2 linked regions of the Hydrogenovibrio crunogenus genome follow. The protein of the gene in region 1 binds, or shares a complex with, the protein of each later gene. Links are inferred from orthologs where the notes say so. Each region holds a gene or a part of one and is shown on either strand. Other genes may lie near its edges.

Region 1 (5,353 bases):
CTCATTATTATTTCTACATTAACCATTTCGATTGATGGTTAACAACCAAGCTAATTATCTTAGCTCTAACTGTACATCCACACCTGCTGCAAGATCTAACTTCATCAATGCATCAACTGTTTTATCTGTCGGATCAACGATATCCAACAAACGCTTATGTGTACGAATTTCATACTGGTCACGCGCATCTTTGTTAACATGCGGTGAAACCAACACTGTAAAACGCTCTTTACGGGTAGGCATTGGAATAGGGCCCTTAACCTGAGCGCCTGTTCTTTTAGCTGTTTCCGTAATTTCACGAGCAGACTGATCAATCAAACGATGATCGAAAGCCTTCAAGCGAATACGAATATTTTGAGTCGCCATAATAATCTTTTTCTCATATTACAAAAAAAGAAAAGCAGTGACATGAATATAGCCACTGCTCACTAAGGTTGCGGATTGTAACAATAAATCAAAATACTTTCAAGCATTTAATTTATTGTTTTCTAAACATTATTTAATCAATAATTTTAGCAACAACACCCGCACCAACTGTACGTCCACCTTCACGAATCGCGAAACGTAAACCTTCGTTCATCGCGATCGGGTTGATTAACTCTACAGTCATTTGCACGTTATCACCAGGCATAACCATTTCTGTTCCTGCTGGTAGTTCACATGCACCTGTTACATCTGTTGTACGGAAGTAGAACTGTGGACGATATCCTTGGAAGAATGGTGTATGACGACCACCTTCATCTTTTGATAGTACATACACTTCTGCTTCGAACTTAGTATGTGGTGTTACTGTACCCTTATGAGCAAGTACTTGACCACGTTCGATATCTTCACGCTTAGTACCACGCAATAGGATACCTACGTTATCCCCTGCTTCACCTTGGTCAAGCAGCTTACGGAACATTTCAACACCTGTTACAGTTGTAGTTGTTGTTGGACGGATACCGACGATTTCGATTTCTTCACCAACTTTTACAACACCTGTTTCAACACGACCTGTTGCAACCGTTCCACGACCTTGGATTGAGAAGATATCTTCTACAGGCATTAGGAATGGTTTATCTGTTTGACGTGTTGGTTCTGGGATGTATGTATCCAATGCATCTACCAAACGACCGATTGATGGCTCACCAATTTCTGATTGATCACCTTCGATAGCTTTAAGAGCTGACCCCATGATTACCGGTGTATCATCACCTGGGAAATCATAAGTATCTAGAAGTTCACGAACTTCCATTTCTACTAGCTCTAGCAATTCTTCATCATCAACCATGTCAGCTTTGTTTAGGTAAACAACGATGTATGGCACACCTACCTGACGAGATAGAAGAATGTGCTCACGCGTTTGTGGCATTGGGCCATCTGCTGCTGAACATACTAGGATTGCACCGTCCATCTGTGCCGCACCTGTGATCATGTTTTTTACATAGTCGGCGTGACCTGGGCAGTCTACGTGAGCATAGTGACGTGTTTCTGACTCATACTCAACGTGTGCTGTTGAGATAGTAATACCACGCTCACGCTCTTCCGGTGCGTTATCGATGTTAGCGTAGTCTTTTGCTTCGCCACCGAATTTTTTACCTTGTACAATTGTTAGAGCCGCTGTAAGAGTTGTTTTACCATGGTCAACGTGACCAATCGTACCAACGTTTACGTGCGGCTTACTACGTTCAAACTTTTCTTTTGCCATTTTAAAAATCCTAATTAAACTTTAAATTTTAAATTATTCACCCTTCTGGGCTTTAGCAATAATCTCTTCTTGGATATTAGAAGGCGCATCATTATATTTCAAGAATGTCATACTATAGTTTGCACGACCTTGAGTTAAAGAACGCATCTGGTTGGAATACCCAAACATTTCAGAAAGTGGCACTTCTGCTTTAATTGATTTACCAGAAGCAATATCATCCATACTTGAAACCATCCCACGACGTCTATTCAAGTCACCGATAATATCTCCCATATATTCTTCAGGAGTTGTCACTTCAACCGCCATAACCGGCTCAAGAATTACTGGATTTGCTTGGGTAACACCATTTTTAATACCCATACCAGCTGCAACACTGAAAGCCATTTCGTTAGAGTCCACATCATGGTAAGAACCATCAATTAACTCAACAGAAACATCAACCATAGGGAAGCCAGCAATAACACCATTTTCTAATTGTTGCTGTGCACCTTTCTCAACAGCACCAATATACTCACGAGGTACAGCACCACCAACAATACTGTTGATAAACTCAAAACCTGACCCAGCTTCACGAGGAGAGATTTTAAATACAACATGACCATACTGACCACGACCACCGGACTGACGAACAAACTTCCCATCCGCTTCTACTGGCTTCTTAATGGTTTCACGGTATGAAACTTGTGGAGCACCAATATTCGCTTCCACATTGAACTCACGCTTCATACGATCAACAATGATGTCCAAGTGAAGCTCACCCATACCTGAAATAATGGTTTGATTGGTTTCTTCGTCTGTTTTAACTCGGAAAGAAGGATCTTCCGCAGCCAACTTCTGAAGAGCAATCCCCATTTTTTCTTGGTCCGCTTTTGTTTTAGGCTCAATCGCGATCGAGATTACTGGATCCGGAAATTCCATACGCTCCAAGATAATTTTATTATCTGGATCACACAACGTATCACCTGTAGTCGTATCTTTTAGACCAACGGCACAAGCAATTTCACCTGCACGAACTTCTTTAATCTCTTCACGAGAGTTAGAGTGCATCTGCAGAATACGTCCTACACGCTCACGCTTACTCTTCACTGAATTGTAAACTGGACTACCTGCCGTCAACACACCTGAATAAACACGGAAGAAAGTTAGCGTCCCAACATAAGGGTCCGTCATAACCTTAAATGCCAATGCTGCAAAAGGCTCATCATCTGTTGAATGACGTTCAGCTTTTGTACCATCTTCTAATTCACCCTGTATCGCAGGAACATCAGATGGTGCAGGCATATACTCAATAACCGCATCCAATAATGCTTGAACACCTTTATTTTTAAAGGCAGAACCACAGAACATTGGAACAATTTCAACATCAATACAACGCTGACGAATACCGGCTTTAATTTCCTCTTCAGAAAGATCACCTTCTTCCAAGTACTTATCCATTAATTCTTCATTAGCTTCTGCTGCAGACTCAACCATCTTTTCGCGCCATTCTTGACACAACTCAACCATATCTTCTGGGATATCTTCATAGGTATATTTCATCCCCATGTTTTCTTCTTCCCAGTAAATTGCTTTCATTTTGACAAGATCAACTACACCACGGAAAGTTTCTTCTGCACCAATAGGCAACTGCATAGGAACCGGCAACGCACCCAAACGATCAATAACCATTTGATTTACGTTTAAAAAGTTCGCTCCAGCACGGTCCATTTTATTAACAAAGCCCATACGTGGCACGCCATACTTATCCGCTTGACGCCAGACTGTTTCAGACTGAGGCTCAACACCACTTACTGAACAAAAACACGTTACAGCACCATCAAGAACACGCAATGAACGCTCTACTTCAATCGTAAAGTCAACGTGCCCTGGAGTATCGATAATGTTAATACGATGCTCAGGAAACTGCTGCGCCATCCCGCTCCAGTGAGTAGTCGTTGCTGCAGAAGTAATTGTAATACCACGCTCTTGCTCTTGCTCCATCCAGTCCATGGTTGCACCACCATCATGCACCTCACCAATTTTGTGAGAAACACCTGTGTAGAACAAAATACGCTCTGTTGTTGTGGTTTTACCCGCATCAATGTGGGCCATGATACCGATATTACGATATCTTTCAATTGGGGTCTTACGTGCCACGTTAATTAACCTTTTAATTTAATTCTAAAATAATAAAGGCCCTAACCGGGCCCAATTTAGATTACCAACGGAAATGTGAAAACGCTTTGTTCGCTTCCGCCATTCGATGAGTATCTTCTTTCTTCTTAATCGCAGAACCGCGATTTTCGAGAGCATCTGATAATTCACCAGCTAAGCGCAACATCATGCCTTTCTCACTACGCTTACGAGCAGCTTCTACAATCCATCTCATCGCTAGAGCTGTCTTACGCTCTGAACGCACTTCAACTGGTACTTGGTAAGTTGCACCACCCACACGGCGAGATTTAACCTCTACCATCGGGCCAACATTTTCCAAAGCTTCTCTCAGTAGCACTGCATGCTCGCCGCCTTTTTTTCTATCTACAACAACATCTAATGCATCATAGACAATTTTTTCAGCGACAGCTTTTTTACCACTGACCATAATCATGTTTACAAACTTTGTTAATGTTGTATCACCAAACTTTGGATCTGGTAAAACTTGTCTTTTAGGTATTTCTCTTCTTCTTGCCATTCTTACTCTTCCGGTATAAATTTACACTAATTATTGCAAAACGTATGTTAAGGAATTATTACCCCTTAGGACGCTTCGCACCGTACTTAGAACGACCTTGTTTACGACCATCTACACCTGCGCAATCCAGAGAACCACGAACTGTATGATAACGTACACCAGGTAAATCTTTTACACGACCACCGCGAATTAAAATCACGGAGTGTTCTTGCAAGTTGTGACCTTCACCACCGATATAACTAGAAACTTCATATCCGTTAGTTAAGCGTACACGTGCAACTTTACGTAGGGCAGAGTTAGGCTTTTTAGGGGTTGTTGTATAAACACGCGTACATACTCCACGACGTTGAGGACAAGCCTCTAGCGCAGGTACATTTGACTTTTTCATCTTATCTTTACGCGGCTTACGCACCAACTGGTTAATAGTAGCCATTAATTCTCACTCCATCTTAAGATCTAAATCTTAATTACTAAAAATCCATGGGCTAAAAAAGCCCATGAGTAAGGTTGAGGAATTTTAGTGATCCCCAAACACATTGTCAAGCATAAGTTTATGAATTTATTCAATGAATCATTCAGTTGTTTGCTCGACACTCTCTGTTATAGAAATAGTTTCTTCAACTACTTCTTCTTGAACAGCGCTTTCATCATCCGTGTTCATAAACGCCGCTAACTCACGTTGAGTTTTTTCACTCGCTTCCTTGCGAGCCTTATGATAAGCGAACCCTGTTCCGGCTGGAATCAAACGACCTACAATAACGTTTTCTTTCAACCCGACCAGTTTATCTTCTTTTCCACTTACAGCAGCTTCCGTTAATACACGAGTTGTTTCCTGGAAAGACGCAGCGGAAATAAAGGATTCTGTGGCTAACGAAGCCTTAGTAATCCCCAGTAACACTCTTTGGTAAGAAGCTTCTACAGAGCCTTCATCAGAAACTTTTTCATTCATCTCAAGCACTCTTGCAAACTCAGCCTGTTCACCTTTGATCAAG
Region 2 (7,231 bases), 960 kb from region 1 along the record:
TAACCGCCATGAATTTAGTCCAAACACTTTATTACCTTGATCTATTGGGAACCGTTGTCTTCGCGATGACTGGTTTGCTGGCTGCCAGCCGGAAACAACTGGATCTCTTCGGCGCAATTGTCATCGCCATGGTGACGGCAGTCGGAGGTGGAACCTTACGTGATTTAATCCTAGACCAGCCTGTCTTTTGGGTTGAACACAATATTTACATATATGTTGTTGTTTTCTCAACTCTTTTCTTGTTTTTCTATGCGCGTATAAAAGAAATTCCGGTCAAACTGCTGTTATATCTTGATGCGCTCGGTCTTGCTGTTTTCAGTGTCATAGGGGCGCAAAAAGCGATGGCGCTTGGACTCTCTGATCCAATCATCATCATGACGGGCGTAATGACGGGCGTGGTCGGAGGTGTGATTCGAGATGTCTTAATGGGAGAGGTTCCATTAATTTTTCGTAAAGAAATTTATGCCACAGCTTCATTTATCGGCATCAGTTTATTACTGGTCTTGGTGCATTTAAATCTTCCGGTGGATTTAGCTGTCATCTTGTCCGTTATGGTTATTTTCAGTCTACGCATTTGGGCCATTTTATTTAATATCGGATTACCCGTTTTTCAACCGATCAATTCACAGGACTAACAGCTAAAGGTTTTCTTTTATGTTCAAACTGCCATTTGAGTTATTGTTGGGCTATCGATACACACGTGCCAAGCGCCGGAATGGGTTTATCTCATTTATCTCATTATCGTCGATCATTGGAATCGGTTTAGGTGTAACGGCATTGATTACCGTGATGTCTATCATGAACGGGTTTCAACAAGAACTCCGTGATCGTATCTTAGACATGACGGCGCATGTGACATTGTCAGAACGTGGAGAGCGCTTAAACCACTGGCAAGACTTGTATTCGGTCGCTAAACAATTACCTCATGTAGAAGGCGCAGCGCCTAATGCGATGGGACAAGGCATGTTAACGCATGGAGATCGAGTAAAAGGGGTGTTGGTTAGAGGGATACTCCCGAAATATGAAGGGCAGGTTGCAGATGTTGAGTCAAAAATGGTCTATGGACATTTATCCGATTTAAAATCCAAAGACTATAACGTCATTCTGGGAACAGAGTTGGCCAATGGGCTAGGGGTTTCCGTTGGGGATAAAATTACATTAGTTGCGCCACAGGCTTCCATTTCACCAATGGGAGTTGTGCCTCGCTTAAAACGTTTTACCGTTTCGGGCTTGTTTGAAGTGGGAATGCATGAATATGACAGCGCTTTAGCACTTGTGCATATGGCCGATGCGCAGCGTGTATTTAAAATGGGACATCAAGTGTCCGCTTTACAATTACGGCTTGATGATATGTTTGCCGTTCGAGATGTTAGAGAAGCCGTTGCGGAAAACATTGATGATGTGCTTTACATGAGAGATTGGACGCAACAACATTCCAATTTCTTTAAGGCCATTGAAATGGAAAAACGTATGATGTTTATTGTTTTGACTTTGATCATCATGGTGGCCGCTTTTAATATTGTTTCAACCATGGTGATGGTGGTGACCGATAAACAAAAAGATATCGCAGTATTGAGAACCATTGGTGGCACGCCTGGCAGTGTGCAGGCAATTTTTATCGTACAGGGGCTGATTATCGGAACGTTTGGAGCTATTCTAGGGGTGATCGGAGGGGTTACGATTTCATTAAATATAGATGTAATTGTGCCGTTTATTGAAAACATTTTTGGCTTTAAGTTCTTTCCGGCCGATATTTATTATATTAGTAAAATCCCGTCAGATTTACACTGGGAAGATGTTTGGACGGTATCCGGATTAGCTTTTGTCCTTACCTTACTGGCGACGATTTATCCGGCCAGACGTGCTTCAAAAATTCAACCTGCGGAGGCTTTACGTTATGAGTGATTTAATTTTACAAGCCTCAAATCTAGAAAAAGAATACCGTGACGGAAAATTAAAAACAGCCGTCATCAAAGGACTGGACTTTGAACTCAGAGCGAATGAAAAAGTCGCTATTGTCGGTAGCTCTGGTTCTGGGAAAAGTACCTTGTTACATTTACTGGCCGGCTTGGATAAACCAACGGGTGGAACGGTTTCCTTAATGTCGCAAGAATTTTCAAATTTAAATGAAGTGAAACGTGGGCGACTCCGCAATCAATATATGGGATTTGTTTACCAGTTTCATTTTCTGTTACCGGAATTAAATGCATTGGAAAATGTGATGTTACCTTTACGGGTTCGTCGCACGCCTTCAAAAGAGGCCGAAAAGCAGGCAAGTGCTTTACTTGAGCGCGTTGGACTCGGGCATCGTACGCATCATAAACCGTCAGAGTTATCGGGTGGGGAACGCCAAAGAGTGGCCATTGCACGAGCGTTAATCACCAAGCCTGCTTGTGTATTAGCCGATGAACCGACTGGTAACTTAGATGAAAGTTCTGCACAACAGGTATTCGATTTGATGTTGGAATTAAACCAAGAACAAAACACTGCGTTATTGGTTGTGACGCACGACTTATCATTGGCCGCTAAAATGGACCGTCAATATCAATTAACAGAAGGGCATTTTATCCTGCCTTCAGAAACACGTTAATTTATGCTCAATATACAGTCCGTCAGTTTAATGGCCGGGTTAAAACCCTTATTGCAAAACGCCTCATTGACTTTACATCCCGGTCAGAAGATCGGTTTAATTGGTCAGAATGGTGCAGGAAAGTCGACCCTTTTAAAAGCGATTTTAAACGAAGTTTCTTTAGAAGCCGGCAATATTGCCATGCCCGATACCTGGCAAGTCGGGTATGTTGAGCAGGAGCAAACACATCTATCTTTTTCGGCCATGGAATACGTCACGACAGGGGATACGCTTTACGCCGAAGCACGAACTCGAATTGACCAGGCCGAACTTAATAATGATCATGATGCTCTAGTCGCTTCTTATGATGAACTCGATCGCATATCCGGTTACGAAGTCCCTCAAAAAGCACAACAACTTTTGTACGGACTGGGATTTTCAGAAGCAGAATTTAATAAACCGGTAGAGTCTTTTTCAGGTGGCTGGCAAGTTCGGTTGAAGCTGGCTCGAGCATTAATGCAACGCGCCGATTTACTATTATTGGATGAACCCACCAACCATTTGGACATTGAAGCCGTATCCTGGTTAATTCAATGGTTAAAAGGCTTTTCGGGTGCCGTCATAGTCATCTCCCATGATCGGCACTTTCTAGATGAAGTGGTTCAAGGCATTGCCCACCTAGATCAAGGCAAAATTCAATATTACTCAGGCAATTTTGCCGCGTTTGAACGCCAACGCAATGAACAGTTGATGCAACAACAAGCGTTGCATGACAAACAAAAGCAACAAATGCAGCATTTAAAATCTTTTATTGAACGATTTAAAGCGAAAGCCTCTAAAGCGAAACAGGCACAGAGCCGAGTGAAAGCTTTAGAACGCATCGAGTCCGTTGCTGCGGTACAAGCCAGCAACCCGTTTCAATTTCATTTTGCGGAACCGGAACATTTGCCAGATCCGATGTTATTTTCAGACGCGTTGAGCTTTGGGTACGAGGATCATTTGATTTTAAAAGACGTTGACTTAACCTTGCGCGCGGGCGACAGAATTGGTTTAGTAGGGGTCAATGGATCTGGTAAAACAACGCTTTTAAAATTATTGATTAAAGAGAATCCCCCAAAATCAGGGAAATTGGTTCACAGCAAAGGGCTTAAAATAGGTTACTTTGCGCAACACCAGCTCGAGTCCCTTAATCTCGATCAATCTCCTTTGGCACACATGCTGTCTTTAACAAAAGAGGACATGGAGCGTGTCACCGACCAAGAAGCCAGAGACTTTTTAGGGCAATTCGGTTTTTCGCATGATAAAACCTTAAACCCTATAAAACACTTTTCTGGTGGGGAAAAAGCGCGTTTGTCCCTGGCCTTAATGGTGTATCAAAAACCGAACCTGATTATTTTGGATGAGCCGACCAACCATTTAGACATGGAAACACGTGATGCTCTGGAAATGGCTTTGCAGGAATTTTCAGGCGCTCTGATTTTGGTCACGCATGATCAACATTTATTAACCAGTATTGTAGATCAATTCTGGTGGGTGCATGATCAACGTGTTGAGCGCTATCATGGTGACCTGGATGCTTACTTGCAACAACGATTACGCTTGTTAAAAGAAAAACAAGCTCAGATCAAAGCGGAAAAATCGACCAGGCCTGGCAATATTTCAGATACCAGCAATGCCAGTAGTGCCAATAAAAAAGCACAACGTCAACAAAATGCGCATTATCGAAAGCAACTCAAAGAAGCGACTAGAGATCAAAGTAAACGTCTGGCTAAAGTTGAAAAACAACTATCTGATGCGCAAAAACAATTGGCTGATTTACATGCTGAAATGGAAGATGCGACCTTGTATGAAGCCAACCGTTCTAAAGAGCTTAAAGATATTTTAAAGCAAGAAGCACAATTGAAGGTATTGATTGAATCACTGGAAGACGAGTGGTTGCTTTTGGAAGATGAAATAGAGGAAATAACAAACTCTTTTTCAGAGGTATAAAAAAACCGCTGCCCCTTATTCCTCTGTTGGCAGCGGTTTTTTTAATTTAAAACTTAGCAATTACGAAAAGCACAGCCATGCTTTAAACCGGCTTTACGTAAAAAATAAACCATTGGGCAAAACCCGGTGATACCCGAAATAAGTAAATTCAGACCAATAAAACCTGTTAGCAATAACCAGCTTGCTGAAACTGTGTATGCCAAAATGGTAGACACAAGTACCATGCTTCCCACCATAATCATCATGAATTTTTCAATTGTCATTTTTCTCTAACCCTTTAGTTTTATTCGTTGTTTTGTCATTTTTTGATATATAAATCATAAATGTACCGATACGAATATTTTATCACAACTTTCTTTTTCAAGGAATATCCCTGCATTAATTTAGGGCTATGTCTTTCATTACTTTAATAAAATCAGTATAATTCACCGTTTATTTTATACAGTAGAGTAAAGCCGCCGAGCGGAAAAGAAGTTTCGTTCACGTCTAACCGGATTTTAATTTTTGAGATTAAACACATGCAAGTAACAGTAGAAAAGCCAGAAACAGGTCTAGAGCACAAAATTAATGTCACGCTTCCAGCGGGTGATTTAGACAGTAAAGTTGAACAACGTTTAGCGCAAATGCGTCGTACAGTTAAAATGGATGGTTTCCGTCCTGGCAAAGTACCAATGAGCGTGGTTAAAAAACGTTATGGCGGTCAGGTTCGTCAAGAAATGATGGGTGAAACCGTACAACAGTCTTTTTATGACGCCGTTGCAAAAGAATCTCTAAATATTGCAGGCTACCCACAATTTCAAGAGTTAGATGAAAAAGATGGTCACATTGTCTACTCAGCAACATTTGAAGTTTTCCCAGAAGTAGAGTTACCAAAATTCTCTGGCCTGAAAGTTGAGACAATCACTTCAGAAATCACTGATAAAGATGTCGAAAAAATGGTTACCCGTCTTCGTGAACAGAAGATGGCTTGGAAGCCTGCAAACGGCAACAAAAAAGCCAAAGAAGGTGATCAGGTAATCATCGATTTCGTTGGTAAAAAAGATGGTGAAGAATTCGAAGGCGGAAAAGCTGAAGAAGTTCCTTTGGAACTAGGATCTGGCCGAATGATTCCTGGTTTTGAAGATGGCATCATCGGCATGAAAAAGAACGAAGAAAAAACAATTGAAGTGACATTCCCTGAAGATTACCAATCTGATGAGCTGAAAGGACAAACCGTCACATTTGATATTAAAGTTCACTCGGTTCAAACAAAAGTGTTACCGGAAATTGATGAAGAATTCGTTAAGTCATTCGGTATCGATGAAGGAACTGAAGAAGCACTGGTTAAAGAAATCCGTTCTAACATGGAAAAAGAACTGAAGCGTTCGGTTGAGAACAAAAACCGTACGGCTGTGCTAGATGCTTTAGCAGAAAAGGTTGAAGTTGAGCTGCCTCAAGCAATGGTAGATCAAGAAGCGTCTGCTTTAATGGAACGTCAACTTGAGCAATTCCAGCAACAAGGTTTAAAAGCAGAAGACATCGGCTTAACAGCAGAAGCTTTCAAACCAGAAGCTGAAAAGCGCGTTAAAATTGGGTTGGTCCTGGGTGAAGTGATCAAAGAGTATAAGATCGAAGCGACTGATGAAGCGCGTCAAGCCTTCATTCAAGATCAAGCTTCCTCTTATGAAGATCCTCAAGAAGTGATTGAGTGGTATGCAAAAAACCCTCAAGCACAAAAAGAAATTGATGCGATCTTGGTTGAGAAAGAAATCACGAACAAGATTCTTTCTGAAGCAAAAACTAAAGAAGTTTCTAAATCATTTGAAGAAGTTGTTGGTCCTGCTGCGTAAGCATCAGCGCATCTAACTTAAAAAACTTAACTTCTGTTACGAAATTATGTCATTTTGTAACAAGGTTAAGTTTTTTTTTGCCTAATAAAAAGCTAAGATAGAGCCATCTATTAATCAAAATCAAAGATAACTCACTCGTTTCTCTTGTTAAAAAACGAGTGAATTACCCTTAAATACATAAATTACAAAGGTTTATTTGAATGCATTCTACACCGATTCAAGACGCACTAATTCCAATGGTTATCGAACAAACCAGTCGAGGAGAAAGATCGTTTGATATTTATTCTCGTTTATTAAAAGAGCGTGTTATTTTTTTGGTAGGGCAAGTTGAAGACCATATGGCCAACTTAATTGTGGCACAGTTGCTTTTCTTAGAATCTGAAAACCCGGATAAAGACATTCATTTATACATTAATTCACCGGGCGGGAGTGTCACGGCTGGAATGGCTATTTATGATACCATGCGTTTTATAAAACCAGATGTCAGCACGATGTGTATTGGTCAAGCCGCCAGCATGGGATCCTTTTTATTATCTGCCGGGGCAGAAGGCAAGCGTTATGCCTTACCAAACTCTCGCGTGATGATTCATCAACCGTTAGGGGGATTCCAAGGTCAGGCATCGGATATTGAAATTCATGCGAAAGAAATTATTCAAATTAAACAAAAATTAAACAAAGCGCTTGCCGATCATACCGGGCAACCTATTGAAGTGATTGAGAACGACACAGATCGTGATAACTTCATGAGTGCTGACGAAGCCTGTGACTATGGATTGGTTGATAAAGTTCTAACGCGTCGTTAAATTAAGAAAAGAAGGCAGTCAGATGAGTGAAAAAACCTTAT

What was found.
Region 2: the proteins of rpsG (region 1) and tig are in contact, whole or in part, in a crystal structure (PDB 3GTY), measured with the Thermotoga maritima proteins. The link is inferred for Hydrogenovibrio crunogenus from one-to-one orthologs. Residues at the interface, in WP_004081843.1 of Thermotoga maritima: Lys34, Lys52, Lys55, Glu59, Arg62, Gln63, Glu66, Asn67, Lys69, Val71, Arg95, Ala109, Lys110, Lys111, Gly112, Arg113, Pro114, Glu117, Glu121, Ile124, Ala125, Tyr127, Asn128, Asn129, Thr130, Gly131, Lys135, Asp139, Arg142, Met143; in WP_004081061.1 of Thermotoga maritima: Glu122, Val124, Val129, Leu130, Tyr133, Glu188, Gly259, Ile262, Tyr263, Glu266, Ser270, Glu273, Gln274, Glu277, Arg308, Gln311, Ile312, Ser315, Tyr316, Glu325, Arg329, Arg336, Leu363, Phe366, Trp367, Arg373, Leu377, Arg381, Leu384, Glu387.

Annotation. Positions count from the first base shown.
Region 1 is NZ_CP032096.1:341,796-347,148, reverse strand. Bases 2,625-5,353 are described here. They hold rpsG (30S ribosomal protein S7), read right to left. Parts: upstream 4,362-5,353; coding sequence 3,888-4,361; downstream 2,625-3,887. Other genes in these bases: rpoC (DNA-directed RNA polymerase subunit beta'), read right to left, coding at 4,933-5,353; rpsL (30S ribosomal protein S12), read right to left, coding at 4,420-4,794; fusA (elongation factor G), read right to left, coding at 2,625-3,826. Also shown: rpsJ (30S ribosomal protein S10), read right to left, coding at 55-366; tuf (elongation factor Tu), read right to left, coding at 500-1,690; more of fusA, read right to left, coding at 1,724-2,624.
Region 2 is NZ_CP032096.1:1,293,734-1,300,964, forward strand. Bases 4,279-7,231 are described here. They hold tig (trigger factor), read left to right. Parts: upstream 4,279-5,076; coding sequence 5,077-6,387; downstream 6,388-7,231. Other genes in these bases: GHNINEIG_RS06190 (ATP-binding cassette domain-containing protein), read left to right, coding at 4,279-4,558; GHNINEIG_RS06195 (YgaP family membrane protein), read right to left, coding at 4,612-4,821; clpP (ATP-dependent Clp endopeptidase proteolytic subunit ClpP), read left to right, coding at 6,588-7,190; clpX (ATP-dependent Clp protease ATP-binding subunit ClpX), read left to right, coding at 7,213-7,231. Also shown: GHNINEIG_RS06175 (trimeric intracellular cation channel family protein), read left to right, coding at 9-635; GHNINEIG_RS06180 (lipoprotein-releasing ABC transporter permease subunit), read left to right, coding at 655-1,905; lipoprotein-releasing ABC transporter ATP-binding protein LolD, read left to right, coding at 1,898-2,590; more of GHNINEIG_RS06190, read left to right, coding at 2,594-4,278. UniProt on the Bacillus subtilis protein: Involved in protein export. Acts as a chaperone by maintaining the newly synthesized protein in an open conformation. Functions as a peptidyl-prolyl cis-trans isomerase.